DNA from 2 places in the Halomonas sp. XH26 genome. Region 2 is predicted to be linked to the other one. Evidence: predicted binding sites of a transcription regulator. Region 2 holds the regulator's gene; the other holds the start of a gene.
What was found. The regulator sigma-54, encoded in region 2, starts transcription at its own class of promoters, with help from an activator protein. The targets are predictions, from matches to a motif close to TGGCACNNNNNTTGCTNT.

Region 1 (14,679 bases), 1.6 Mb from region 2:
GCAAAACAGTGGCAAGCTGCTGATGGGCAGCACAGTGGGCGGCAGTAGTGGCTGGCAGTTAGTAGTGGCGCTTGATGAGCACGAAGCCACCGCAGGCCTGCGTGCCATTGCGACTACCTCGATTATCACTTTGCTGATTGTCGCGGCCATCACCGCCGTTATATTTGGAGTTCTGCTTTCATTGATGCTTCGTCGACTGCTTGGCGTGCGCAGCGCGATGGATAACATTGCCTCGGGAGATGGCGATTTAACCCTACGTTTGCCAGAAGAAGGCAACGATGAAGTGACCCAAATTGCCAGCGCGTTCAACCGTTTTGTCGGCAAAATGGAAGCCGTATTAGTTGATGTCCGTACAAGCAGTGAAGCGGTTCATCACGCGGCCAACGAAATTGCCATGGGTGGTCAGGATTTATCACGCCGTACCGATAACGCGGCCGCAAGCCTGCAGCAAACGTCTGCGTCGATCGAGGAAATAACCAGCACCGTTCAACACACTGCCGCATCCGCCCAGCAAGCCAACCAGCTCTCCCATGCAGCATCAAACGTTGCGAAGGAAGGCGGCCAAGTGGTGGCAAATGTCGTCACAACCATGGAAGACATTTCTCAAGCCTCTAATAAAATTGGTGAGATTGTCACGCTGATGAACAGCATTGCCTTCCAAACCAATCTGCTGGCACTCAACGCCTCTGTAGAAGCGGCCCGTGCCGGCGAACATGGCCGCGGCTTTGCCGTAGTGGCCGACGAGGTCCGCAAACTGGCGGGACGCAGTAGCGAAGCTGCCAACGATATTCAAAAGCTAATCGAAGACACACAAAGCAAAGTCAACAATGGCACCTCTCTGGTACAAAATGCGGGTGCGACGATGCAGGATATTGTTGCCCATATCACCCGTGTTACCGATGTACTGGAGGAGATTAACGCAGCCACCAGCGAGCAGAGCGACGGCATTAATCAAGTCAATATTGCCGTTGCCGAGCTTGATCGCATGACCCAGGAAAACGCTGCCATGGTGGAAGAGTCCACTACTGCTGCTGAGCAACTGAAAGAGCAAGCGGAGCATCTCGCGGGGACTATCAGCAGCTTTAAACTGTCCCACGCTGCCACGCCTGCTTTGCAAGTGCCCTACCAAACATCTGACAACCAACGTCGCCATATCGCCTAGGGATTACACTATGCATTTCCGCTCATTACGCTCTTTTGTCGTGGCACTAGCAGGCCCTTGCCTGTTAGCCATTGTGGCCGCCCTGGTGGTGTATAACCTGATCGCCGCCTCACACACCCAACAAACCGTGGATGACCACACCAGTGAGCTCATGGAAGGCGCGCTGGATGCCCGTTTAAACGCCATTGCCGAAGCAGAAGGTCAGCGCATTCAGCGCGAGCTGGACAAAGCGCTGACACTGGCCAGCCAACTCGCCATGACCAATGCGTTAATGGGCATGGACGATGCAGAAGGCCAACGCGCGCTCTACTTAAGCCGCCGACAGCTATCAAACCTTGTGCGCCAAACCGTCGCCGACAACCCTGACCTAGTGGATGCCTATATCGGCTGGGAGCCCAACGCCTTTGGAGATGACGCTCGCTACGCGGGTGACGAGCGCTACGGCCATGACGCCAGCGGCCGCTTTATGCCTTGGTGGTACCGCACTGATGATGGCGAGCTGGCGATACTGCCGCTAGGTGAGGATATAGAGAGCGAAACGCCCCTGGCAAGCGGCGTGCGCGAAGGCGAGTACTACCTGTGTCCACGGGAAACCTTAGCTCCTTGTATTATCGACCCCGCGGCTTACGACTTCGGCGGTGAAACCCAGCTAGTCACCTCGTTCAACGCGCCGATCTTGGTAGATGGCGAATTTCGCGGTGTGGCGGGGGTTGATTTGGCGCTTAACTTTATCCAAACCCTGTTAAACGATGCTAACCAGGCGCTTTATAACGGCGCTGGCCGAATGACACTGGTGGCGGGACGTGGCGGTTTGGTAGCGGATACCGCTGGCAAAGAAGCCTTGGGCTTGCCCGCTAGCGATTCGCTAAGTGACACGCTATTGGCAGGCATTGAGCAGGCAACAACGCAGGGCAGCCTACACAGCAGCATGGCCGACGGTATGTTCCAGCGTTATCAGCCTATCGCCCTTGGCAATACGGATCAGCCCTGGGTGCTGGTACTGCAGCTTCCCGAGTCAGTGGTACTGGCCGAGCTGAACGCCTTGCAAGACGTGCTTAGTGAGCAGCGTCAGCAAAACACCCTCGGCATGACACTGGTGGGCCTACTGCTGGCCGCCATTGGTGTCGGCGCACTGTGGTGGATTGGTGGACGAATCGCACGCCCTCTTAAACGCCTGGCCAACCGGATGGAAGAGATCGCGACAGGACATGGTGACCTTACCCAACGCTTGCCAGTTCATGGCCGCGACGAGAGTGCAGCGGTAGCAGAACAGTTCAATGCCTTCGCGGAGAAAATCCAAACCATCTTGCTGGATGTACGGCGCAGCAGCGAAGCGGTTAACCATGCGGCCAATGAGATTACCCAAGGAGGGCATGATCTTTCTCGGCGTACCGAACAGGCCGCCGCCAGCCTGCAACAGACCTCTTCAGCCATGGAAGAGATCAGCAGTACCGTTGGTCACACCACCCACGCCTCTCAGGAAGCCAGCGGGCTTTCCCAAACCGCCTCGGAGCTAGCGTCCCGTACTGACAGTGCGTTTGAGCAGGTGGTCGCCACGATGACGGATATTCGCACCAACTCTGATGAAATTCAGAGCATTGTCAGCGTCATTGATGGCATCGCTTTCCAAACTAACCTACTGGCGCTAAACGCATCCGTAGAGGCTGCCCGTGCTGGGGAGCATGGTCGTGGTTTTGCCGTCGTGGCTGATGAGGTACGTAAACTCGCCTCGCGCAGCAGCGACGCCGCCAAAGATATTCGCCAACGCATCGATGCCTCGGCAGGCAAGGTAGAAAGCGGTACCCAAATGGTGCGTGATGCCGAAGCCGCTATGCATGAACTGGCTCAAAGCGTGACGCGCGTTACTCAAATGCTCGGCGATATCAGCACGGCCGCGCGAGAACAAAACGATGGTATCAGTCAGGTAAGCATTGCCGTCACCGATCTAGATCAGATGACTCAGCAAAACGCAGCCCTAGTGGAGGAGTCCACCACCGCCGCCGAACAGCTAAAAGATCAGGCGGATCGGCTCGATGCACTGGTGGGTGGCTTCACGCTTGAAGCACATGACAGCCGCCACCCACAGAGCCAGCACACACTACCTGCGCCAACGCTGGCACAGTACTAAACAGCTATTAAATCAGGCCGCCAGGAGATCGGCAGTAGCGCAGGTTTATCGCTACGCTGGGCTCCGGCGGTCATTATCCTGCCAGGCCTCATTTCGAGGCCCACCTCGTTATCCATCCTGCCTTAGCTCAGTTTACTTCAGGGCGTGTTCTCCCCATTGCGAACCGATAACTACACGATCTTAAGCATACGCCTAAAGTCGTAATCATTGATGCCGATAGTAGGGCTGCAGATAGTACTTATCAGATAGTACATAGCAGATAGTACGTAACAGATAGTACCTACAAAGTGGCCTATTTCAGGCCTTAGCTTTCCTAACTAGCGAGACTATATTCATGCTGTCGTCCCTACGCTTGCGTATTCTTATCATCACGTTAATGGTAATTACGCTAGCACTGACTATTAATGCCTCAGTCAGCTACCTGACCCTGCAAACACATAATGACCAGCAGGTAACTCAGCAGTTGGCCTCAATTGCACAGGGTAACGCCCTGGCCATTGAGGAGTGGATTGATGCCCGAGCCGCCATACTAGAAGCCGCGCGCACGCCAGTGATCGATAAGGACCCGCTTGCGCCACTCATTCAGGTAGCAGAGTCAGGCGGTTTCCTAACGGCATTTTTCGGCCAAGCCGATGGTAGCCATCTTTCGTCCGACGGCTGGGTGCCAGGCAGTGATTATGATCCACGCCAGCGTGGCTGGTACCAAGCAGCAACAAAGCAGGATCGTACTATCGTCTCGCTGCCTTACGTGGACGCTAATAGCAATCAGCTAGTGGTTACCTTTGCTACGCCAGTCAAGCGTAATGGCCGTTTGTATGGGGTGATCGGCGGCGATGTCGTCATCGACAATCTAGTCAGTCAGGTCAACGCTATTCGGCCAACACCTTCGAGTTTTGCCTTTCTAAGTAGCGGTGGCGAGACAGTGATTGCTCACCCTGACACTGCACTGACGCTCAAACCGCTGAGTCGAATTAGCGACACCCTGTCCCCCGCGTCCATCGAACAGCTAAGTGCTACGCAAGACGCGTGGGAGCCTATCGAAGTCGATGGCCTGGATAAGCGACTCTCAGTGACCCCCATAGCAGGAACCGACTGGGAACTCGGCGTGGCACTAGACGAGCATGAAGCCACTGCAGGGCTGCGGGCCATCCTCAAGTCTTCACTGTTGACGCTAATCGCCATCATTGCTGTCACGGCGCTGCTGTTGAGCCTGTGGCTCAAACGTACTTTCGCTGGCCTAGAACGGGCGCGTGATGCCCTGGATGACATTGCCAGCGGCGAAGGCGATCTAACCCGACGACTTCCCGAGCAGGGCCGTGATGAAGTGGCCCAGATTTGCGGTGCTTTCAACCGCTTTGTGGGCAAAATGGAAGCGGTATTGGTCGATGTACGCACCAGCAGTGAATCGGTGCACCATGCCGCTAACGAAATTGCCCTGGGCGGCCAGGATCTATCCCGCCGTACCGATAACGCGGCTTCTAGCCTGCAGCAGACCTCCGCTTCAGTAGAGCAGATAACCAGCACCGTGGAGCACACCGCGGCCTCGGCCCAAGAAGCCAACAAGCTCTCTCAAACGGCCTCGAAAGTAGCTAAAGAAGGCGGGCAAGTGGTCGCCAATGTGGTTACCACGATGGAAGATATTTCCCAGGCCTCCCATAAAATTGGCGAAATCGTCACGCTAATGAACAGTATTGCCTTCCAAACCAACTTGCTGGCCCTTAACGCCTCCGTAGAAGCCGCCCGGGCAGGGGAACATGGCCGTGGTTTTGCAGTAGTTGCTGATGAAGTACGCAAATTAGCAGGGCGCAGCAGTGAAGCCGCCAACGATATTCAAAAACTCATTGAAGACTCACAAAGCAGAGTCAATAACGGTACCGCATTAGTGCAAAACGCGGGCGCAACCATGCAGGATATAGTCGCTCATATCACTCGCGTCACCGATGTGTTGGAAGAAATCAACTCCGCCACGAGTGAGCAGAGCGATGGCATCAAGCAGATCAATATCGCCGTGTCTGAACTTGACCGTATGACCCAGGAGAATGCTGCCATGGTGGAAGAGTCCACCACTGCCGCTGAACAGCTGAAAGAGCAAGCTGATCATCTTAAGGGCACCATCAGCAGCTTCAAGCTGTCTCAACACCCTTCGACTCCCCTAGCAGTCAACTCGCCCAACGTTTTGCCATCGTATTGAGTGACTATCGTATTGAGTGACTAAGGAATCGGCGGCAGTGGAATATCATCACTGCGCTTGGCACCCGCGGTCATCTCGCGGCAAAGTCGCAAGAACTCGCGTACCCCCGTGGTAAGGTACTTGTGGCGGTGCCAGATGAAAGTGAACTGACGTTTTAAGTCTAATTCCGGTGTTGGCAGAGGCACTAAGCTGCCGCGCCGGAAAGCATCACGTAGTGCTAGCCTGGAAACGCAGCCAATCCCCAGGCCCGACTCTACTGCCCGCTTAATTCCCTCGGTATGCTCAAGCTCCAACAGGGTATTAAACCGACTACGCCGATGCCGCGCGGCGTGCTCAAGAGTCATACGGGTGCCAGAGCCCTCCTCGCGCATAATCCAGTCTTCACGCAACAGTTGTTCCAGCTCAAGATGCTCGCGCCCCGCCAACGGGTGGCGCGGCGAGCAGAAGACGCACAGCTCATCCTCTACCCATGGCTGGCTAATAATCATATCGTCGTCGCACTGCCCTTCAATCAGCCCTAAATCAAGCGAGTGCTGGCGTACACTCTCAATAATGTGACGCGTGTTACGCACCGCTAGCCGCACCCGACTGCCGGGGTAGCGCTGCATGAAATCGCTGATCAACAGAGTTGCTAGATAGTTGCCAATGGTTAGCGTTGCGCCCACATCCAATGCGCCTACGCCCTGCTGGCCGCGCAACAGTTCCTCTACCTCTTCGGCCCTGTCCAGCAGGGCCACCGCTTTTGGCAACAGTTGAAAGCCCAATGCATTAAGCTTCAGCCGTTTTCCCATGCGGTCGAGAAGCTGGCAGTCAAATTGACGCTCAAGCTCCGCTAGCGACGTACTGGTAGCAGATTGGGACATAGCGAGGGCACGCGCCGCCTGAGAAACACTTTCGTGCTGGGCGACGGCCACAAAGACTTCCAACTGGCGCAGGGTGTAGTGCATAGAGACAACCTATCTTGTTTCGGCGGCATATCTATTTTTTAGATAAGTGTTATCAGTATAATTTGCTTAACAGATATATCTCTCTTTATTTAGAATTAGCAGCAACATATTTAGCCATCTTTTATGCTTTTTTAGAATATGGCAGACGAGGCTTAGGCCACTCTGCCCATTGGAGGAGTTAGCATGAGCAAGTTTGCCTTGGAAGAAGTCCTCAGCGTTCACCACTGGAACGACACCCTGTTCAGCTTCCGCACCACTCGCGAGCGTAGCCTACGCTTCAAAAATGGTCAGTTTGTGATGATTGGCCTGGAAGTGAATGGCAAACCGCTGATGCGTGCTTACTCCATCGCCAGCCCCAACTACGAAGACCATCTGGAATTTTTCAGCATCAAAGTACCCGATGGCCCGCTCACCTCGCGCTTGCAGCACCTTCAAGTTGGCGACCAAATTATGGTCAGCCGCAAGCCTACGGGCACGCTGGTATGCGATGACCTACTTCCCGGCCGCAACCTTTACATGCTTTCCACCGGAACAGGCCTTGCACCGTTTATGAGCCTGATCCAAGACCCTGAAGTGTACGAGCGCTTTGAAAAAGTGGTGCTGGTACATGGCGTGCGCGAAGTATCTGAACTTGCCTATGCCGACTTTATTACCAAAGAGCTACCTGCTCACGAGTATTTAGGCGAAGAGATTGCCGAGAAGCTGGTGTACTACCCCACGGTCACCCGTGAAGAATTCCACACCATGGGACGCCTGACCGATCACATTCGCAGCGGCAAGCTGTTTGAAGATACCGGTCTTCCGCCGATTGATCCGCGCCAAGACCGCGCGATGATTTGTGGCAGCCCCGCCATGCTCGACGACACTAGCGCACTACTAGACGAATTGGGCCTGAATATTTCCCCGCGGATGGGCGAGCCGGGCGATTACGTGATTGAGCGTGCCTTTGTTGAGAAGTGAGTAGTGAGTAGTGAGTAGTGAGTAGTGAGTAGTGAGTAGTGAGTAGTGAGTAGTGAGTAGAAAAATTCTAGTCGCTTTAATGACTACATCACTAATACAAAGCCCCTGCTGGAGATGATCCACAGGGGCTTTGTGCTGCTTACTACCTATAGTTCAACAACTTACTGCTTTTTACTTACCATTCACCACTCACTATTTACAGTTAACAAACCTAAACCGCGTCTTTACCGGTTTCACCGGTACGAATACGGATCACCTGCTCCAGCGGCATGACAAAGATTTTGCCGTCGCCGATTTTGCCTGTATTGGCAACCTGCGTAATGGCATCAATAACCTGTTCCGCCATATCGTCATCTACCGCAACTTCTAGCTTTACTTTGGGCAGAAAATCCACCACGTACTCTGCACCACGATATAGCTCTGTGTGACCTTTCTGACGGCCAAAGCCCTTCACTTCCGTTACCGTAATGCCCTGCACGCCGATATCAGAGAGCGATTCGCGTACGTCATCAAGCTTAAACGGCTTGATAATGGCTGAGATCAATTTCATTGCGACATCCTCTAGCTTGGTGGCCTTTTATTAAAGGTTGGCGGGACACTGCTGTTAGCCAAGCCCGTTAGCGTTAAGCATACACCGCTACAGGCAGAGAATAAAAAATCAGCGCCAATGGATTGTAACAATGCACTAAGGCAAAAAGGCCTCCCGCTAGGGGAGGCCAAAAGAGCACGCCAGCTCATTTCATTAGCGTAAGCTTATTTCTTAACGCTAAATTCGGGATAGGCTTCAAGACCGCACTCAGCAATATCGACACCTTCATACTCTTCTTCTTCGCTAACGCGGATACCCATGATGGCTTTCAGCACCAACCACACCACCAGGCTCGCAACGAATACCCAGCCAAAGATACCAACGATACCGATCAGCTGTGCGCCGAAAGAAGCGTCGCCATTGGTCAGCGGAACCGCCAGCACGCCCCAGATACCCACCACACCGTGTACCGAGATAGCGCCGACCGGATCATCAAGCTTCAGCTTGTCCAGCGTGACGATCGCAGCGACAACGATCAAGCCACCTACCGCCCCAATCACCGCAGCGCCTAGCGCAGAGGGCGACAGAGGATCCGCAGTAATCGCGACAAGACCAGCCAGTGCACCGTTAAGCGCCATGGTAAGGTCCGCTTTACGGAACCACAGTTTGGCAAGAATCAGTGCGGCAAGCACGCCACCGGCAGCGGCCGCGTTGGTGTTAACAAACACTTGAGCAACGTTGTTGGCAGAGCTGATATCAGACATTTTCAACTCAGAGCCACCATTGAAGCCGAACCACCCCATCCAAAGGATAAAAGTACCCAGTGTGGCCAGCGGCATGTTGGCGCCTGGAATCGCGTGGATAGACCCATCTTTACCATACTTACCTTTACGTGGGCCAAGCACCAATACACCCGCTAAGGCAGCCGCGGCACCTGCTAAGTGAACAATGCCGGAACCCGCGTAATCGGAATAGCCGACTTCAGACAACCAGCCGCCGCCCCACGTCCAGTAGCCAGACACCGGATAAATAAAGGCTGTCATCACCACTGCGAAGGCCAGGAAAGCCCACAGCTTCATGCGCTCAGCAACCGCACCAGACACAATCGACATGGCAGTGGCCACGAACACTACCTGGAAGAAAAAGTCAGAGCGCATTGAGTAGTAAGGCGCATCATCACCGCCTGCGGTCACTGCATCCACGCTGTTTTCAGCGCCAATCAAGAAACCAAGGTTGGGTAGGAAGCCACCCGCGCTGCTGGAATACATAATGTAGTAACCCACCAGCAAGTACATGGTGCAGGCAATCGCAAATAGCGCGATATTTTTGGTCAGAATCTCGGCGGTGTTTTTTGAACGTACCAAGCCAGCCTCAAGCATTGAGAAGCCAGCGGCCATCCACATGACGAGCACGCCGCAAATTAGGAAGTAAAACGTGTCGAGCGCGTAGCTCAGATCAGTCAACTCATTCATTTTAAGTTCCCCGTTGAACTATAGAAATGATCCGAAAAAACAGCTTCAAACGGCGTCTGCACCGCGTTCGCCTGTCCGAATCCGAATAACGTCTTCAAGCGGTGTCACAAACACCTTGCCGTCACCGATCTTGCCGCTGTTAGCCGCGCTACAGATCGCTTCCAATACGCTCTCTAACCGGGTGTCGTCCACGGCCACTTCAACTTTTACCTTGGGTAGAAAGTCGACGACGTACTCCGCACCACGATACAGCTCGGTATGCCCCTTTTGACGACCGAAGCCTTTAACTTCAGTCACCGTGATGCCCTGAACGCCGTTGTCAGCGAGCGCTTCACGAACGTCGTCAAGTTTGAATGGCTTGATGATAGCGGTGATGAGTTTCATCCCGGATCTCCCCTGCTGGATTAGGTAGCGGCAGCGCCGCCCGAATTAACTGCTTATCTCGTTAATGCGCATACCATGCCACCCAACTTTTTTTTCTTATAAGTCAGCAGTTTGTTTTATAAAATTCAAGATTATTCGGTGGCAAGGAAGACTTAGCAGCAGCCGCCACTGCCTGCTTGCACCATAAAAGAACATTAATAAAAACGCGGCGCTCCATTTCGATGCACTCCTTTGATACACCCCGCCGATAAAGAGAGGCCAGAGGCTAATTTGTAAACGATGCATGCGCATCGACTGCGGGTTGCGTATCCTTATAGTTAGTAAGCAGTGCACATTTATGCGTGGTCATTTAAGGAGAGAGCGATGGCGCCTCAAGATCGCATTAGCCGTTTAGCCCAGCAAATTGGGGATCGTTTACAGAACGCGTCCCAAGCCCCGGAAGATATCCAAAAAGGCGTACAGCAGGTAGTGCGTGGTGCCTTTGACAGGCTGGAGCTGGTGTCACGGGAAGACTTTGATATTTTGATGGATGTATTACAGCGCACCCGCTCCCGCGTTGAAGCTCTAGAGCGCCAAGTGGCCAGCCTTGAGGCAGCCGTGGAAGCTTCTACCTCAACGAGCCCTTCCCCCGTTGAAGCAGAAGCACCACCAACCCCCGCTCCTGAACCGAACAGTGATGGTTCAGAGGATAACAAGCCCGCCTAAACCCAGAACGGACGGCAATAGGCTTACGACGCCTATTGCCGACACTAAGTGGTGGCTTAATACGTTGATGTTGATGACGTAAAGAGCGTCATACCGACTTGATAAACACGAATCAATATCATTGACATTGACTGTTGTGGTGATACTCTCCGCCTCCTATTCCCTAACTGCTCGCGGATTGTTCATCATGTCTGACTGGTCTTCTTCAACGGCTGCACTCATTGGCACGGGTCTATTACTAGGCTTTTCCAGCAATGTTTTCGCCCAAAACACAACGTCTGGATCCACGCTAAACGCAAACGCTGAAGATACCATGGTAGTGGTTGGCTCCCGCACCCCGACCCAGATCAGTCAGATACCTGGCGCGGTATGGGTGATTGACAAAGAGATGCTGCAACAGCAGACCCGCAATGGTGCAGACCTAAAGACGGCATTGGGGCAACTTGTGCCGGGGCTGGATCTGGCACCGCAAGGGCGCACCAATTATGGGCAAAACATGCGTGGTCGGGGCGTGCAGGTGCTTATCGATGGCGTATCTCTGAACAGTTCGCGTGGGCTTTCCCGTCAGTTCGACGCCATTGACCCCTTCAATATTGAGCGTGTAGAAGTGCTTTCCGGCGCCAGCAGCCTGTATGGCGGCGGTGCTACGGGGGGCTTGATCAATATCATTACGCGCAAAGGCGAAGAAGGCCTGAACTGGCGCACCGAAGCTGGCATCACCACGGGCTTCAACAACAGCGATGATATGGATCGACGCCTGTCGCAATCGATCAGCGGCGGCAATGAGCGGGTTCAGGGCTACCTGGGTACCGCCATTGGTGACAACGGTCGTCACTATGACGGCAGCGGCCAAGAGATCTTTCCCGATATTGCCCAGACCGACCTGCAGGACAATCGCAGCATTGATGTATTGGGCAACCTCTCTTTCCGTTTGACCGATGAACAGAGCCTGGAGCTGGGCGCCCAGCTGTATCGTTCCGGCTACGAAGGTAATCGGGGTGTTTACTTTCCCAACCTCGACGCAGCCACGCCCAACTTGAACGATGCCGAGATTCGCGACGGCTACCGTTCACAGCGCGATCCGGAAACCGACCGCAAGCTGGTCAACGTCAACTATCACCACGCTAACCTGTGGGGGCAAAACTTCTACCTGCAGGCGTTTCACCGGGAGGAAGAGTCCAGTTTTCAGGCATTTCCCTACCCAGTCGCCGACGGTCTGCAGTTTCGCGCATCGCAACAAAACACTGATTTAAGCGGCATTAAAGCGCTATTTGAGTCGCGCCTGGGTGATGACGTTTCGTTGACCTACGGGCTCGACCTGGATCGAGAAAAATTCGATGCCAGCCAGATGCTGTTCGATACCGATATCTCGGATACCACCGGTGGTCTGGTGCAGCAGGCTTCAAGTGTTGAGCCCCGCTATCCAGGCTATCAGGTGGACGGGCTTTCGGGCTTCGTCCAAGGTGACTGGCAGGCCACCCAGGCGCTTAAGCTCTCCGCAGGGTTGCGGCAGCAGCATATGGATGTCGAAGTGGACGATTTCCAGGGTATTCCCGGCGGTAAGAACGATTACGAAGCCACGCTATTGAATGCCAGCGCCCTCTACGATTACGGCAACGGTCACCAGAACTGGCTGCAGTTTAGCCAGGGCTTCGAGCTGCCAGATCCCGCCAAATACTACGGCAAGAGCCCCGAGGTGAGTGTCGATAACAACCCTCTATCTGCCATCGAGACAGATCAGGTGGAGCTAGGCTGGCGCTACCAGGGGGGCAACTGGATGGCTCAAACGGCACTCTACTACGCTTGGTCGGACAAGGCGGTAGAGAACGCCCAGGACCTGAGCGTCAGCGTAGTGGACGAAAAGAAGCGCGACTTTGGCCTAGAGAGCGCGGTAACCCGTTACTTCGACAACGGCCTGGAGGTCGGCGGTACCCTACACTTGGTGCGTTCCGAGCAGGAGAACGGCCAAGGGGAGTGGGAAAAGCGTGACGCCCGCTATGCATCGCTCTCCTCTTCCACTGCCTTTATCGGCTGGACCGACTACGTGCGTTCGGCGCGCTTGCAAGCCAGCCATACTTTCGACCTGAAAGACGATGCGGATCGTGAGATCGATGGCAACACGACCCTCGATCTATCGCTCAGCCAGGAGACCGATTTTGGCACCGTGAGTCTGGGCATACAGAACCTACTCGATGATCAGTACTCCACCGTTTGGGGCCAGCGGGCCGCCATGTTCTATTCGCCCTACTACGGTCCAGAATACCTCTACGACTATCAAGGGCGCGGACGTACCTACACCCTGAACTGGTCGATGGCGTATTAAGCACCGCCCCGCTACTCGCAGGCAGCCGCTCAACAGCGAGGTAATGGGAATGGCGACACTCGACACACTCGCGCCACTCACCACCTATGACCTGCTGGCCCTTGGTCAGCGCTTCGGGATCGATTACCGCTTTCCCGAAGCGCCTGACCGCCCCCCATCGCCTTACGTAGCTCGCGGGCGTGTGATGGATATCGAGATCACCCCGGCCCTACGCGTGACGCACTCAGATCTTGATGTCCTGCACGCTTATGCCTCCACCTCCCGTCGTACCGCTCCGTGGTTTCTCAGTGTGGTACTTGAGGGCTGCATCCATGTGGGGCTCGGCCACCAGTCATTTCAGTTACAGGCTGGCGACGCCTTCAGTGCACACTTCAACCAGCAGACCAGGCTTGAGGTATTCCAGCCTGCACCACAACGCTTAAGCACCCTCAACGTGTCGATTCTAGATGGTCTCGAGCCTCTCTCTTCCTCGCCTGTTAACGTTGCCCCTCCAGCCACCCCAGTGCTACACACTTGGCAAGTACCACCGCTCCTTCGCCATAGCCTAGAGACAGCACTGGCATCGAACTGGCCAGCAGAACGGCTGTGCCTATTATGGCAAGGCCTTGCGTTCCAGTTGCTAGCTCATGGCCTGCCTGCCGCTGGCCTGGAACCCGGTGACAAAAACACACAAGAAGGCCTCCCTCCAGACCTTTCGCATCGCGACCACCAACGCCTGGAGCTCTTGCGCAAGCAGCTCGAACATTATCCCAACCAGAATTACCGGCTGGAGCAGTTAGCCCGAAATGCCGCTATGAGCCCTAGTAGCCTACGCACCAAGTTCCAGCGCTGTTACGGCTGCTCGATATTCGACTACCTACGGCGTTGTCGCCTGACCCAAGCTCAGGCGTACTTGCGCAAAGGTTATAGCGTGCAGCAAACTGCCCACGCCTGCGGCTACCGCCACGCCAGCAACTTTGCTACAGCATATAAGCGGGCCTTTGGTGTCACGCCGCATGAAGTCTTCAAGTATCGCTAACGTACTATCCATAACGTACTATCCATAACGTCTTGCCGTAAGTTCCCCTGCGCTGCATTTTTTGGCAGCACGCATAACCTCTTTGTCATAGCGCATACCTTTTCAAAGCAATTAAACGCAATAATTCTCATTAACACATTAGTTAATTGCTTCTTATTGCAGGTACACACCCATGTCTTTTATGCCTCGCCGTTTGTTACGCTCTCCGCTCAGTGCCGCTGTTCTCGCGGCGCTCGCGGCACCATCGGTTTACGCTCAGGCAAGTGCGCAGGAAAGTACACTGGAAAGTACAGCGCTAGGCACTGTGACGGTAACCGCCCAGCAGGCGGCCACTAAAGTCACCACCCCTTTTATTGAAACGCCGCAAAGCGTTTCTACCATTACCCGCGAACAAATGGATCACCGTGGGGTCAGCACCGTTCAGCGCGCCACCGATTACACGCCCGGTGTTTACAGCAACCAGGTGGGTGCCTCCAACCGCTTCGACTACCTGGTACTACGTGGCTTTTCTGACGGCAGCTTGAGCAACACGTTCTTAGATGGTCTTAAAGTGATGGGCGATGCCAACTCCCATAGCAGTATGCGCATCGATCCGTGGTTTCTAGACAGCATTGAAGTGGTACGCGGGCCTGCCTCGGTGCTCTATGGCCGCGCGTCGCCGGGTGGTGTGGTGGCGCTAAACAGTAAGCGCCCTGAATTTGAACAAGGCGGTGAGCTACGTTTTCGGGTAGGCAATAATAACCAGCGCAGTGCCGCCTTTGACCTCACTGGGCCGATTGGCGCAGAGCAGCGAGTAGCGTTTCGCCTGACCGGCATTGCCAGTACCGCCGACACCCAGTTTGGCCCCGCCGTAGAGGAGC
Region 2 (14,679 bases):
AAGGGCAGCGCCTCGTCTACCGATGCCAGCAGCGCGTCAATTAAAGCCACGGTAGAGAAAGCCCTGGCAATTGCCCGTTATACGGGGGAGGACCCTGCCGCAGGGTTAGCAGATGCGTCGCTAATGGCAACTGACCTACCTGACCTTAAAGTGCATTATCCATGGTCGTTGACGACTGATGAAGCAATCGATTTGGCGCTGGCATGTGAGAAAGCGGGGCGTGATGTTGCGGGAATTCATCAGTCGGAAGGCGCTTCGCTATCCAGTGGTGAGGGAGTGCGAGTTTACGCTAACAGCCACGGTTTCCTCGGCACCCAGAAAGGCAGTAGTCATTCACTTTCCTGCATGCTGATTGCACAGGATGAGAAGGGCATGCAGCGCGATTACGATTATACCTCGGCACGTAATCCCGCCATGCTTCGAGATCCCGCGGAGGTTGGCCGCGAAGCGGCGTCACGCACGCTACGTCGGTTAGGCGCTCAACGGCCGCCAACAGGTACCTTTCCGGTGCTGTTCGACCCGTCACTTTCCAGCGGCTTAGTAGGTCACTTGATGGGGGCGTTGGCAGGTGGGGCGCTTTATCGCGAATCCTCTTTCTTATGTGATCGTTTAGGTAGCCAGCTATTCCCGAGCTGGTTTGGCTTGGAAGAGCGGCCTATGGAGGTGGGTGCGACGGCTAGCTCGCCGTTTGATGCTGAAGGCGTTCAAACTCGCAACAATCGCTTTATTGATCAGGGTAGTGTGGCTAGCTATATGCTGTCTGCTTACAGTGCGCGGCGTTTAGGTATGCAATCTACAGGTAATGCAGGTGGGGCACGCAATTTACGTTTGTTAGCGCCGCTGACGCCCCGAGATGATTTGCTGAAGCAGATGGGGCGTGGCATTTGGGTGACTGAGCTAATGGGACAGGGGGTTAACGGCGTGACTGGCGACTATTCGCGAGGTGCTGCCGGCTTTTGGGTTGAAAATGGTGAAATACAGCACCCTATCGAGGAGTTCACTATTGCCAGTAATTTGAATAGCATGTTTGCTGGCTTGGTCGCAGTCGGTGATGACATCGATACCCGTGGCAGTATTCACACGGGTAGCTGGCTAATTGATGCAATGACCGTCGCTGGTAACTAACACCTTAGCTAACAGCTCAGTTAACACGTTGGCTGATGCTGTTTTAATGATGTCAGTGGTATTCACTGATGTTAGTGCTCTTCGTCAAAACGTGCGTCGAATAGTGCTTCAATGGCCTCTAGTGCTTGTTCGGCGTCGTCGCCTTCCGCATGGACTCTAAGTTCAGTGCCACAAGGGGCGGCCAGCATCAATAACGACATAATGTTGGCCGCATCAGCCATTTGCTGTTGTTTGTAAACGTGAATGTTGGCCGAAAACTGTTGGCTACACTTGACGAGTTTTGTCGCTGCACGAGCATGAAGGCCGCGCTGATTAGTGAGTGTTAAGGTTCTTTCTGGCACTCTGGTTCCTTTTAGCCGAGTGGGGTCGTGAAGAAAAGGCGTTGCTTATTGCGCGTTTGTTGAAGGCTCGGATGTGGAGGGCTGCTGTTCACTTAGGGTGTACTGCAGGCCTAGCTCACGATGACGGAGTTGAACCTCTCCCGCTTGTTTCACCAGCATTTGTGCCAGTTGTTCCACCATATAGACAGAACGGTGCTGCCCGCCGGTACAGCCAATAGCAATAGTCATATAACTGCGCTGGCTATTTTGGTAAGCGGGTAGCCACTTTTCCAACCATGTCTGGATATCATTGCGCATTTCTTCTACGACGGGATATCCCTTAAGAAAGTTGATGATGTTCGCGTCACGCCCAGTGTATTGGCGCAGCGTAGGGTCCCAGTAGGGATTTGGTAAGCAGCGCACGTCAAAGACGAGATCAGCGTCAAGTGGGACGCCACGTTTATAGCCAAATGACTCTAGTGTCAGCGTTAATCTATCTTCACGCTGTTGGGCAACCTGATCCGTTATTCGGCGGCGCAGGTCATGAACCGACAGACGCGATGTGTCGATCATCAGGTCGGCAAGATCACGGATGTCGAGCAGGGTTTCTTCTTCTTTATTGATGGCCTCTTCAAGCGTCATGTCACTATCACGCGTAAGAGGGTGGCGACGACGCGTGGCTGAGTATCGCTCAAGAAGAATTCGCGCATCGGTGGTTAGATAGATAACCTGGAAGTGAATGCTTTTCTGACGCAAAGATTCAAGCATTTTTGGCAGCTGCTTTAGCGCAGCTGGTAAATTACGCGCATCGATACTTACCGCTAGTTGAGGGCGTGCCCCTTGCTCGCGAAGCTCATCCACAAGGGAGCCGAGTAACATGGCGGGCAAATTATCGATGGCACAATAGCCAAGATCTTCTAACGCTTGTAAGGCGATAGATTTACCGGACCCTGAACGGCCGCTAATGATCACCAGTTGCATAGAGTTTCTCTTGGCATGCCAATAAAAATGGAGGTAAACGTTAAACTAGTAGGCAGTGTCTAGCGGTGGACCATTTAGGTAACAGGTTGTTCACGAATTTTTGCTGTAATAAGGTCCAATAGCTCACGTTGGCTAGCCGCTCTACGAAGCTGCTGACGTGTGTCAACGTTGTTCATGATGGACGCCACTTGCCCTAATAAGGCTAAGTGCGTGTCGTCCGCCTCTTCGGGCACTAAAAGTACGAAAACAAGGTCGACGGGGTCGCCATCAATAGCATCGAAATCTACTGGCTCAGCTAACTTTAAAAAACCAGCGATAGGCGAGCTGCAGTGAGGGCTACGGGCGTGAGGAATAGCAACGCCGTTGCCTATTCCAGTGCTACCCAAACGCTCACGACCAATCAGGCGGCTGAAGACTTCTTGGCTATCTAGGCTTGGCGTGTTTTGCGCAATAAAGGTGCTGAAAAATTCCAGCACCCTTTTTTTGCTGCCCCCGGGGACGTCATACAGCACGCGCTCCGGGGGAAGAATAGTTTCCAACGTCATTGAGTTAACGCACGCCAGCGCCTTGGGCGCGAGCTTGTGCTTTTTCCTTGTGTTTAACGAGTTGACGATCAATTTTGTCCGCTAGTGCATCAATCGCAGCGTACATATCGTTGTCTAATGCTTCTGCGTGTAGATCGGCACCTGCAGCATGCAGGGTGCAGGCAGCTTGCTGGCGCTCCTTTTCAACAGATAAGGTCACTTGTACGGTGGTGATATTGTCATAATGGCGCTCAACGCGTTCCAGCTTCTCATTTACATAGTCACGCAAGGCGTCAGTCAGATCTACGTGATGACCAGTGATATTTACTTGCATTGACGTGCTCCTTATCCATCGGACTGTTCTTCGATTGTAACCCTTTTTGCGCTATTGCAAAGCCCTTAGACAGACTTTGTTCGTTAGCACTGTTTTATTAGCGTAAACGGCGGCGTTCGCTTGAAGAGGGTATACCCATCGACTCGCGATATTTGGCCACCGTTCGCCTTGCCACATTAATGCCACCCTCTTCCAATAGCGCCACGAGGCGGCTGTCTGAGAGAGGTTTCCCGGGCGGTTCATCTTGCACCAGTTTTTTGATTCGAGCGCGGATGGCGGTGCTGGAGTGACTGTCACCGCCGTCCTGGCCACTTACTTGGCTTGAAAAGAAGTATTTGAGCTCAAACACTCCGCGCGGAGTATGAATGTATTTCTGGGTGGTGACCCTGGAAATAGTGGATTCATGCATTTCTACGGCGTCTGCGATATCGGCTAAAATCAGCGGTTTCATGGCTTCTTCGCCGTGTTCCAGAAAGCCTATCTGGCGAGCTATGATTTCTCGGCCCACCCGCAGTAGCGTATCATTTCGACTTGAAAGGCTCTTGATGAGCCAGCGAGCTTCTTGGAGATGCTCTTTTAAAAATTGGTTATCTTGGCTCTTGTCAGCCCGTTTGATCAGGCTTGCGTAGTCAGGTTGAATGCGCAAGCGCGGCAATGCCTCAGGATTTAGCTCCAGGTGCCATCCTTCGTGGTCATGGCGTACGACTAAATCTGGCGTTACATAGCTGTCATCAGTGTCGCCAAAGGCACTTCCTGGGCGAGGATCAAGGCTGCGGATCAAGCGGATGACATCATCAAGCTGCTCATCATCTAGACTTAACCGCCGCTTTAGCAAACGCACATCATCCTTACCAAGCGCTTCCAGAAATTGACGCACTAACCGCTTGGCAGGCATAAGCAGCGGTGTATCTTCCGGTAGTGAGGCGAGCTGCAGCATTAAACACTCCCGCAGGTCGCGAGCAAATACACCGGTGGGCTCAAACTGTTGAAGACGAAGCAAGGTTGTTTCAACTTCACGCTGGCTAAGGCCTTCATGCCCTTGGGCTTTAAGTCCTTCGCGAATGTCATTGAGAGGCTGGGTTAGGTAGCCGTTGGCATCCAGTGCATCGATGAGGCTTTCAGCAATGGCGTGGTCGCGTGGTGAAAAATCTGTCATGGCGAGTTGCCAAAGTAAGTGGCCATGCAAACTTTGACCAGCGGCTTGACGCTCAAAGTCAGGCCCCTCGCTGCTGGCACCATGGCTACCAAGGTCTTGATAAGTGTCTGACCAGTCACTGTCAGTTGAGAGTTCGTTAGGAATGCTTTCGGACCATTCAGCTTCCTGGGGTTCACTAACGGCCTGTTCGCCGAACTCATCTTCCTGCTCAAGCATTGGATTGGCATCAAGTGCTTGCTGAATTTCTTGACGGAGGTCCAGCGTTGATAGCTGTAACAGGGCGATGGCCTGCTGCAGCTGAGGTGTCATGGTCAGCTGTGTACCGATACGCAATTGAAGAGAAGCTTTCATGACCATCTGAGAACCGCTCGTTAATCAGAAAGCTCCACCCTAGTGCGAGTTATGGCTTGGTGCAAGTGCAATAAGTATGCCACCACTACTATTTTTTCTACAGATGGCTGTTTACAAGCGGAAATCAGCCCCCAAGTAAACGTCTCTTACCCGCTGGTTGTTGAGAATTTCCTGAGGGGGGCCACTGGCGATGATATGGCCGTCACCTACAATGTAAGCAATATCGCAAATATCCAGTGTTTCCCTGACGTTATGATCAGTGATCAGCACGCCGATATGGCGCTTTTTGAGGGCTCGAATGATCGTTTTAATATCGCCCACTGAGATTGGATCAACGCCGGCAAACGGCTCATCAAGCAGGATAAAGGCAGGCTCGGTCGCGAGGGAGCGGGCAATCTCAACACGTCTACGCTCTCCGCCCGAAAGACTCATGCCGAAGTTGTCACGAATGTGCGTGATGTGAAAATCTTCCAGTAGCGACTCAAGGCGCTGCTCCCTGGCGCTACGATCGAGCTCTTTGCGGGTTTCCAGGATTGCCATGATGTTGTCGGCGACGGTAAGTTTGCGAAAAATAGAGGCTTCCTGAGGCAAGTAGCCAATACCAGCCATTGCACGTTCGTGCATGGGGGCATGGGTTAAATCAAGCTCATCAATGCCAACCTTTCCCGCATCAGACTTTACCAAGCCGACAATCATATAAAACGATGTCGTTTTGCCTGCGCCATTGGGGCCTAGTAGCCCTACCACGCTGCCTTGAGATATCTCTAGGTTAATATCCTTAACGACACGGCGGCGTTTATAGCTTTTAGCTAAGTGTTGGGCATAAAGTGTTTTTATCGGCGCGCTTTCTGATGCTGATTCTGAGGCTGTGGTTTGAGGTGCGGGCTCTGCGTTATTGGTCGCCACTGGACACTCCTATTGTTCCGGCTGAAGAGTCATGCGGATACGTTGTGGCTCACCACCACTAACATCAGAACGCGCCTGAACCACACCTTGGTCTATAAAGTACTCTAATCGCCCACCTTCAAAGCGATCTGCTTGCTGGGTCAGTTCCGCTTGGTCAATGAGCTCTACCCGACGCTCGGCAACATGATAAATAATACGTTTTGCCCAGCCTTCCATTGGGCTAGCTTGGTCTTCGAGCTGGTTACGTATGTAGGCTCGTCCACCGGTTGCAATGGCACGCGATAGCTCGCCAGCATCGTTGCGCTGAATCTCAACGCGATCGCCGCGCAGTTGCATATTGCCCTGCCGAATATCGACGTTGCCTGAATACACTGCGGTGCCTGCGCGTTGATCGAGATCTAAACGGTCAGCCTCTACTTCTACGGGGGCTTGGCTTTGTGCCATAACCGGTAGCGCTGCCGCTGAAATGGGTAGCGCAATGACGAAGAGTGCCGTGCGAATAAGAACGTTCATCGCGACTCCTACTGAGAACGAGTGGCAGGCGGGTGAACGCCGCGCACGTTATTGGTTAAGCGGATCTGGCTATCATCCAGCCATACATCCATACGTGAAGCGTCAATGCGCTGGGGCGGTTGCTGAAGTATGGTTTCGGCATCGCTCCAAGCATGACGGGTGATGCCATCATAGTGTAATAACTCAGTATTCAACTGCCAGCCCTCATCAGGTGCAAGTAATTGGGCTGAACCAGCTAGCGTGAGCGCCTGCGTGTCAGTATTTAGGGTGCCGGTCTCCGCCGTCGCTAGCCATTGACGCTCTTCGCTATCAAATAGTGTCGCCCTGGGGGAGAGGACATCTGTCATCGCCGTTTGAGGGGTATGAACTAAGCGTGGCGTCGTCAGCGACTGCTGGATGGCTCCGGTGTCACCAAACAGAGTAATTTCTGCATTCTCTAGTACATGGCCGGGCTCTTGAGCACGAGCCTCTGCGTCGATTGATTGGTCTTGAGGGCCGCGCGGATCCAGCCATACCAGTACGCCACCTAAGGCAAACACCATGATGGTTATCCAAATGCGTTTTTTAACCCAAAAGCGCATTACGATTGGCCGTGTAGGTACGTATCTAAAACAGCATCCCAATGACCTTGAGACATCAATAAGGTATCGCAGATTTCACGTACAGCGCCGTGGCCACCAAGCCGATCGGTAATCCAGTCAGCGTGAGTATGCATATAATCAGGAGCATTAGGGACGGTGATGCCTACGCCAGAACGTTTAATTGGAGCAAGGTCTGGTAGGTCGTCACCACAATAAGCAACCTGCTCAAGCGTGATGTCTAGGCGTTGGCAAAGCGCGCGTAGCGTAGTGAGTTTATCCTCGCACCCTTGATACACATGGGTAATTCCCAACGACGCAGCACGTTGGCTGACCATGGGAGAATCACGCCCAGTAATTAAGGCAACATGGATTCCGACGCGTTTCAAAAGTTTGAGGCCGTGGCCATCTTGGGTATGAAACGCTTTGATTTCGATACCGTCAGCTTGAAAATAGAGGCGGCCATCGGTAAGTACGCCGTCAACGTCAATAGCAAGCAATTTTACGCGGCGAATCCGGTCTTGTAGAGCGTCAGGTAGGGCCATGAAGCCTCCGTATTATTAATGTTTGAAAAGATTGATTAAATGACACCACTAGCAAGTAAGTCATGCATATGTAGCGCGCCAATGGGGCGCTGCTGATCATCCACGACCGCCAGTGCGGTGATTCGACTGTCTTCCATGATGCGTACCGCTTCAGCCGCTAACACATCGGGACCGATACGTTTTCCAGGACGTGTCATCACATCATCAACTAGGACGTCACGTAGGTCATGAAACTGATCCAGCGTTCGGCGTAAGTCACCGTCGGTATAAACGCCGGCAAGGCGTCCTTCGCTATCGATTACGCAGGTAAAGCCCAACCCTTGGCGAGTAATTTCCAAGAGTGCGTCCCGTAACGGGCTGCCTAATGCTACTTGGGGGAGGCGTGATCCGTTGTGCATTAAATCCTTTACACGCAAAAGTAGGCGTTTGCCGAGGCTTCCACCTGGGTGTGAAAGCGCAAAATCTTCCGCGGTGAAGCCCCGTGCTTCTAATAATGCCACGGCTAAGGCATCACCTAAGGCAAGTGCTGCTGTGGTTGAGCTGGTCGGCGCTAAGTCGAGAGGGCAGGCTTCGCGCTCAACGCCGCTATTAAGGTGAGCATCGGCGTGTTTGGCTAATGTGGAACCAGGGCGTCCAGTCATGCTGACAAGGGGGGTTCCTAGGCGTTTCAGCAGCGGAAGCAGCGCAGTGACCTCTGCGGTTTCGCCAGAGTTCGAAAGTGCTAGTACAACATCTGCGCGGGTGATCATGCCGAGATCGCCATGACTGGCTTCACCTGGGTGTACAAAAAAAGCAGGCGTGCCGGTGCTTGCCAACGTTGCAGCCAGCTTGCCCGCAATATGGCCGGACTTACCCATGCCGGTTACCACTACGCGGCCCTGGCAGGCGAGGATAAGTTCACAAGCGTGGTCAAAGCTCTCATCAAGTTTTGCCTGAAGTCCACCGATAGCGGCCTGCTCAATTTGCAGTGTGCGCAGCGCACTTTCACGCAGTGGGCTAGGTGTCGATAGTGGCTGGCGCATGAGGGCATCTCTTTTCATAAGCGGTCAAAAGTAGGTCGGTAAGAATAACATCTTGGCGCGGTTTGTAGGTAAGGCGCGTATCCTACTCCTCAGCGCGGTTGCAATGAGCGCATCTGTTACTGTGAGTAGCGTTAAGTTACGATGTTCGATAATATTTCGAAAACACTGTTTTTTAAACTGTCTGTTCTTTATAAACTAGCTGTTTTTTTGAATTATCTGTTTTTAACTAACTAATGCGTAGCCAGCATATACTAATGCTGTTGCGGCAAGACGACCATCAAGGCCAGCCAGCCCATGACCGATGCTCCCTTCATCGAAATTGAAGATTTGTACTTCTCGCGGGGTGATCATGATATTTTTCGCGGAATCAACATGACGATTTCGCGAGGCCAGGTAACGGCTATCATGGGGCCAAGCGGTACCGGAAAGACGACCCTTTTAAAGCTAATTGGTGGGCAATTAACGCCTGACCGGGGGCGAGTGTTAATCGACGGTCAAGATGTCCATCGCCTGTCGCGTAAGGCCCTGTTTACGCTGCGTAAGCGCATGGGTATGTTATTTCAGAGCGGCGCACTGTTTTCAGATCTTGATGTATTTGAAAACGTAGCGTTTCCGCTTCGGGTGCATACTGACTTGCCTGATCCTATGATACGCGATCTAGTGCTTCTTAAGTTACAGGCAGTGGGTTTGCGCGGGGCTAGGCACTTGTCGCCAGCTGAGCTTTCGGGGGGGATGGCAAGGCGTGTGGCGCTGGCACGGGCGGTAGCGCTTGATCCAGAGTTAATCCTTTATGATGAGCCTTTTGTCGGGCAAGACCCCATTTCTATGGGGGTGCTTGTACAGCTAATTAAACGGCTGAATCAGGCACTGTCGCTTACGTCAGTGATCGTTTCGCACGATATCAAAGAGACCCTCAGCATTGCGGATTATCTGTACCTCATTGCCGATGGGCAGGTGGTAGCCTCTGGCACGCCAAGAACCTTAGATACGAACCAAGATCCCCGAGTAAGCCAGTTTATCCATGGTGAGCCAGACGGGCCGGTGCCGTTTCACTATCCCGCTGAGACACTTTACCGCGATATTCTAGGCCAAGCCTCTGCAGGGAAGGTGCGTTAAATGCAATCAAACATTAAACATGCTATTTCGCATGTCGCTCGGCTGGGGCAAAAAGGGTGTGATGCCTTAGAGTCGTTAGGGCGTGCAGGTGTCTTTCTTGCCCAGTCGGCAGTAGGGGTACCTTCTCGGGAAGGGTGGTCGTTGTGGCTGCGCCAAGTGCACTTTGTCGGTGTACTGTCTCTGGCTATTGTACTGGTGTCAGGGCTGTTTATAGGCATGGTGCTTGCGCTGCAGGGGTATACCATATTGGTTGATTTTGGGGCAGAGCAGGCGCTTGGCCAGATGGTTGCTCTTTCGCTTCTTCGAGAGCTAGCGCCAGTGGTCGCTGCGCTACTGTTTGCAGGGCGCGCGGGCTCTGCGTTAACGGCGGAAATTGGCCTGATGAAGGCGACTGAGCAGTTAACCAGCATGGAAATGATTGGCGTTGACCCTCTGCGCCGGGTTGTGGCGCCAAGGTTGTGGGCAGGTTTTGTTGCGCTACCTATTCTTACCGTTGGTTTTAGCGTAGTGGGGATTTGGGGTGGCTATTTGGTTGGCGTGGAATGGCTGGGGGTTTTTGAAGGCTCTTACTGGAGCAATATGCAGGCTAGTGTTTCGTTTGTTGATGATATTGGTAATGGAATAATCAAAAGCCTTGTATTTGCAGTAGTCGTCACCTGGATTGCGGTGTTCCAAGGGTATGACTTAGTGCCTACCTCTGAAGGTATTTCGCGTGCGACAACCCGCACGGTGGTGTATTCATCGCTTGCTGTTTTGGGGCTGGATTTTGTATTGACCGCCGTGATGTTTGGCGGCCTTTAATGGGTGGAGCAATAACATGAAGCGCAGTAAAACCATGGAGTTTGGTGTTGGCCTGTTTATGCTTGCGGGCATTCTGGGGCTTGTTTTTTTGGGCTTACGCGTAAGTGGCATGACGCTTTCAACATCTTCCGACACGTTTCGTCTCGAGGCCAGTTTTTCCAACATTGGCAGCCTGAAACCACGTGCGCGGGTCACCATGGCCGGTGTTACTGTGGGACGGGTAGAGGCTATTGAGCTTGATACCGAGTGGTATGATGCGCGGGTGGTGTTGAGCCTCGATAGTGATCTTGAAGGCCAGCTTTCGCAAGATACTACCGCAGCTATTTTGACGGCTGGGCTGCTCGGTGAGCAGTATATTGGCCTGAGTGTTGGCGGCGCTCCTGAAGTGCTTGAGGAGGGGGATGTTATTCGTGATACCCAGTCTGCCCTGGTGCTCGAAGAACTTATCCAGCAATTTGTATCCAATATGGTTACTAACTAAGCACCGTGGGTGCTGTCAGTTGTCATGAGGTGATTTTAATGAAAGAAAATAGCGTAATGTTGGCCCGTCGTTTGCTTTTTTTGTTGACGCTAGCGGTCGTTCTGCTGCCTTTTGCTGCCCAGGCCCAGTCGAAATCGCCAGAAGCGTTGGTTCGTGAAAACGTCAATGAATTCATGGAGCAGATTAACGGTAGAGAAGATTATTACGCCAATAATCTTAATGAGCTTAAGGCGTTAGTCAACGATAGCCTGAATGATGTAGCGGATTTTCGTTATATTGGCGCTAGCGTGATGGGAAGCTACTTTCGCAACGCAACGCCAGAACAGCGTAGTCGGTTCGCCGATGTTTTTCGTCAAACCCTGATCGACACGTACACGCGTGGTCTCGTGACCTTTGATTACGATGAGTTGCGAGTGTTGACCGACCAGCGCGGTCAGCGCTATGAAGATCAAGCCAGTGTTGATATGGAAGTTGTTGCCACAAATGGTCAGATTTACCCCGTTAGCTACAGTCTGCGACTTTCAAATGGTGAGTGGAAAGTGGTCAATGTTATTGTTAATGGCATCAATTTAGGGCTGACCTTCCGTAATCAGTTTGATCAGTCGATGCGCGAAAATAACCGAGACTACGATGCAGTCATTCGTAGTTGGTCGCCTGAAATTGGTGTCGACGAGCTTGAGCAAGGGGGCAACGCGTGACGACGCTGTTATCTATGCCCCATGTTTCGCTGATTGCGCAGTCTTGCGCGTTGGCTGTTCAGGGTGATCTCAATGTCAATGCAGCGGCCGATGTGGCCGCTGCAGGCGTTAAATGGCTTGAAAGTGCTCGATTAACTGATGTTGTTCTCGATTTTTCAGGCGTTTCAAAGGCAAGTAGCGCGGCGATTAGCGTTCTGTTTGAATGGCTGCGTGCGTGTCACTCGCTAGACATTGTCGTTACGTCGATTGCATTGTCTGCTCCGCTTGAACGTTTAACGTCGCTCGCTGAACTCGACGCGCTAATAGGTTCGCCCAACGCTGAAGCGTGAGTGCTCGTCTAGCATCGCCAAGCGTGTCGCTTTTCTTTATCATGTTCTCCTGTTCCTCACTAATTCAACGTCCTCCCTATTTCAATTACCTAATTCAATGGCCCAAAGGAGTTTCCTGTCTTATGCAACCCAACGAGGTAAAAGCACTGCTTGAGTCCCGCATCGATGGATGTGATTTTCATATCCAGGGTGAAGGCTGCAATTTTCAGGTGATCGCGGTTGGCGAAGCTTTTGAAGGTCTTTCTCCTGTAAAGCGTCAGCAACTGGTCTATGCGGCGCTAAATGACGAAATTGCATCTGGCGCTCTGCACGCCATTAGTATCAAAACGTTTACTCCGGCGCAGTGGCAAACTGCACCGGAAAACGCATAGTAGCGGCTTCTCTATGGATAAATTAATCATTACCGGCAATGGGTCGGTAGATGGCGAAGTGTGGGTGAGTGGCGCTAAGAATGCGGCGTTGCCAATTTTGTGTGCCAGCCTTTTGGCAGATGGTCCGGTCATTATTGGTAATTTGCCTCATTTGCAAGACATCACTACTACGCTGGAGTTGCTAGGACGAATGGGCGTTGAACCTGTGATGGGTGAGAAACTCAGTATCCAGCTTGACGGCTCTCAGGTAACGCAGTGTCATGCTCCCTACGAGCTCGTTAAGAAGATGCGCGCCTCCATTCTGGTGTTAGGCCCGTTGTTAGCACATTTCGGTAAGGCAGATGTTTCTCTACCAGGCGGGTGCGCAATTGGTTCACGTCCGGTGGACTTGCATATCCGTGGTCTTGAGGCGATGGGCGCAGAGATCCGCGTTGAAGCGGGTTATATTCGTGCCCGAGTTGATGGACGCTTGAAAGGAGCCACTATCTTCTTTGATACAGTGACGGTAACGGGTACCGAAAATCTGTTGATGGCGGCAACCCTTGCTGAGGGCACCACTATTCTTGAAAATGCTGCGCGCGAGCCGGAAATTGTCGATCTCGCCGAGTGTTTGATCAAGATGGGAGCTAATATTCGCGGGCATGGTACTGACACAATCGTGGTTGAGGGCGTTGCGACGCTGCACGGCTGCGAGCACGATGTCATGCCTGATCGTATTGAAACGGGTACTTTCCTGGTGGCAGCTGCCATGACGGGTGGTCGCGTGAAAGTGAAGCGCACCCGTGCCGATATTTTAGAAGCGGTGCTTGCGAAGCTTGAAGAAGCGGGTGCTGAGATTACCAGTGGCGATGATTGGATCGCTTTGGATATGCACGGTAAGCGCCCAAAAGCGGTGAATATTCGCACTGCACCTTATCCTGCATTCCCTACCGATATGCAGGCGCAGTTTGTGGCGATGAATGCTGTCGCCGAGGGGCATTCCCGGGTAGTGGAAACCATCTTTGAAAACCGCTTTATGCACGTGCAAGAGCTAAACCGGATGGGGGCGAATATTGCCCTTGAAGGTAATACGGCACTGATTGAAGGCGTAGAAAAGCTTTCAGGTGCGCCGGTAATGGCTACCGACCTTCGTGCGTCAGCGTCATTGGTGATCGCGGCAATGATGGCTGAAGGCGAAACGCTTGTAGATCGTATTTATCATATCGATCGTGGTTATGAGTGCATTGAGGAAAAATTACAGCTGCTGGGTGCGCGCATTCGCCGTATTCCTGGCTAAGCCATGTTATTAACCATTGGCCTAAATAATGAGTAAGCAACTGATTTTGGCCCTTTCAAAAGGGCGTATTCTGGACGAAACGCTGCCGCTGTTGGCAGATGCGGGAATTACCCCGGCAGAAGATTTGGGTAAAAGCCGTAAGCTGTTGTTTGATACTAATTTGCCAGATGTAAAGTTGGTGATTATACGGGCAACCGATGTGCCGACCTATGTGCAGCTGGGTGCCGCAGATGTAGGCATTGCGGGTAAAGACGTTCTGCTTGAACATGGGGCTGAAGGTCTATACGAGCCCCTAGACTTGGATATCGCTCGTTGCAAGCTGATGACTGCTGGTGTGACAGGTCAGTTGCCTGCTGAAGCGCGTCGTCGTGTAGCTACTAAGTTTGTAAACGTAGCGAGGCGTTACTATGCAGAGCAGGGTATTCAAGCCGAAGTGATCAAACTCTACGGGGCGATGGAACTTGCTCCGCTGATGAATTTGGCCGATGAAATTGTTGATATCGTGGATACCGGCAATACGCTACGCGCCAATGGCATGGAGCCTCGTGAGCTCATTGCCCATATCAGCACTCGCCTGGTGGTTAATAAAGCCGCCATGACTATGAAGCATGACCGTATTAAGCCATTGTTAGCCCGCCTGGAAAGTGCGGTTAAAAAGCGTCAGACTCAGCCTATTGAATGACACGAGGTTTACCATGAGCGATAAGTCCACAGCCACCATTGCCCGTCTCTCGACTGTTGATGGGGCATTCCATCAGCATTTAGATGCGCTGCTGGATTGGGAAGGGGTGTCTGATAAGGCAGTACAGGCTCGTGTTGAAGAGATATTGGCAGATGTTAAACGGCGAGGTGACAGTGCGGTGGTTGAGGCGACAAATCGCTTTGACCGCCTGTCAGTCGAGAGTATGGAGCAGCTACGCCTATCTCCTGAGCAACTGAAAAAGGCCTTTGATGGTTTGCCTGCTGAGCAGCGTAATGCGCTGTCAGCCGCCGCTGAGCGTATTAAGCGTTATCATGAGCGCCAGAAGCCAAGCTCGTGGCAATACGAAGAGGCTGATGGAACGGTGCTGGGCCAAAAGGTCACCCCGCTGGACCGCGCAGGTATTTATGTGCCAGGCGGGAAAGCCGCTTATCCTTCATCGGTATTGATGAATGCTATCCCTGCCCATGTGGCTGGTGTGCGCGAGATTGTGATGGTTGTGCCGACTCCGGACGGTGTGTTGAATGATCTTGTGCTGGCAGCTGCGCATCT

Region 1: a site for sigma-54 is predicted at 9,837-9,854, ahead of J4377_RS17925 (P-II family nitrogen regulator). Genes of this name have one in related genera too.

What each region holds. Positions count from the first base shown of each region.
Region 1 is NZ_CP071889.1:3,918,949-3,933,627, forward strand. It holds gene J4377_RS17890 (methyl-accepting chemotaxis protein) at 1-1,162, shown strand, start outside; gene J4377_RS17895 (methyl-accepting chemotaxis protein) at 1,173-3,290, shown strand; gene J4377_RS17900 (methyl-accepting chemotaxis protein) at 3,625-5,481, shown strand; gene J4377_RS17905 (LysR family transcriptional regulator) at 5,502-6,428, opposite strand; gene J4377_RS17910 (ferredoxin--NADP reductase) at 6,612-7,388, shown strand; gene glnK (P-II family nitrogen regulator) at 7,600-7,938, opposite strand; gene J4377_RS17920 (ammonium transporter) at 8,142-9,389, opposite strand; gene J4377_RS17925 (P-II family nitrogen regulator) at 9,435-9,773, opposite strand; gene J4377_RS17930 (accessory factor UbiK family protein) at 10,137-10,478, shown strand; gene J4377_RS17935 (TonB-dependent receptor) at 10,666-12,801, shown strand; gene J4377_RS17940 (helix-turn-helix transcriptional regulator) at 12,851-13,819, shown strand; gene J4377_RS17945 (TonB-dependent siderophore receptor) at 14,001-14,679, shown strand, end outside.
Region 2 is NZ_CP071889.1:2,348,017-2,362,695, reverse strand. It holds gene pmbA (metalloprotease PmbA) at 1-1,125, shown strand, start outside; gene J4377_RS10995 (HPr family phosphocarrier protein) at 1,197-1,466, opposite strand; gene rapZ (RNase adapter RapZ) at 1,512-2,426, opposite strand; gene ptsN (PTS IIA-like nitrogen regulatory protein PtsN) at 2,501-2,971, opposite strand; gene hpf (ribosome hibernation-promoting factor, HPF/YfiA family) at 2,976-3,284, opposite strand; gene J4377_RS10975 (RNA polymerase factor sigma-54) at 3,382-4,797, opposite strand; gene lptB (LPS export ABC transporter ATP-binding protein) at 4,903-5,628, opposite strand; gene lptA (lipopolysaccharide transport periplasmic protein LptA) at 5,707-6,210, opposite strand; gene lptC (LPS export ABC transporter periplasmic protein LptC) at 6,219-6,791, opposite strand; gene J4377_RS10955 (HAD family hydrolase) at 6,791-7,333, opposite strand; gene J4377_RS10950 (KpsF/GutQ family sugar-phosphate isomerase) at 7,369-8,355, opposite strand; gene J4377_RS10945 (ABC transporter ATP-binding protein) at 8,650-9,471, shown strand; gene mlaE (lipid asymmetry maintenance ABC transporter permease subunit MlaE) at 9,472-10,272, shown strand; gene mlaD (outer membrane lipid asymmetry maintenance protein MlaD) at 10,289-10,753, shown strand; gene J4377_RS10930 (phospholipid-binding protein MlaC) at 10,792-11,451, shown strand; gene J4377_RS10925 (lipid asymmetry maintenance protein MlaB) at 11,448-11,780, shown strand; gene J4377_RS10920 (BolA family protein) at 11,903-12,151, shown strand; gene murA (UDP-N-acetylglucosamine 1-carboxyvinyltransferase) at 12,165-13,427, shown strand; gene hisG (ATP phosphoribosyltransferase) at 13,456-14,109, shown strand; gene hisD (histidinol dehydrogenase) at 14,123-14,679, shown strand, end outside.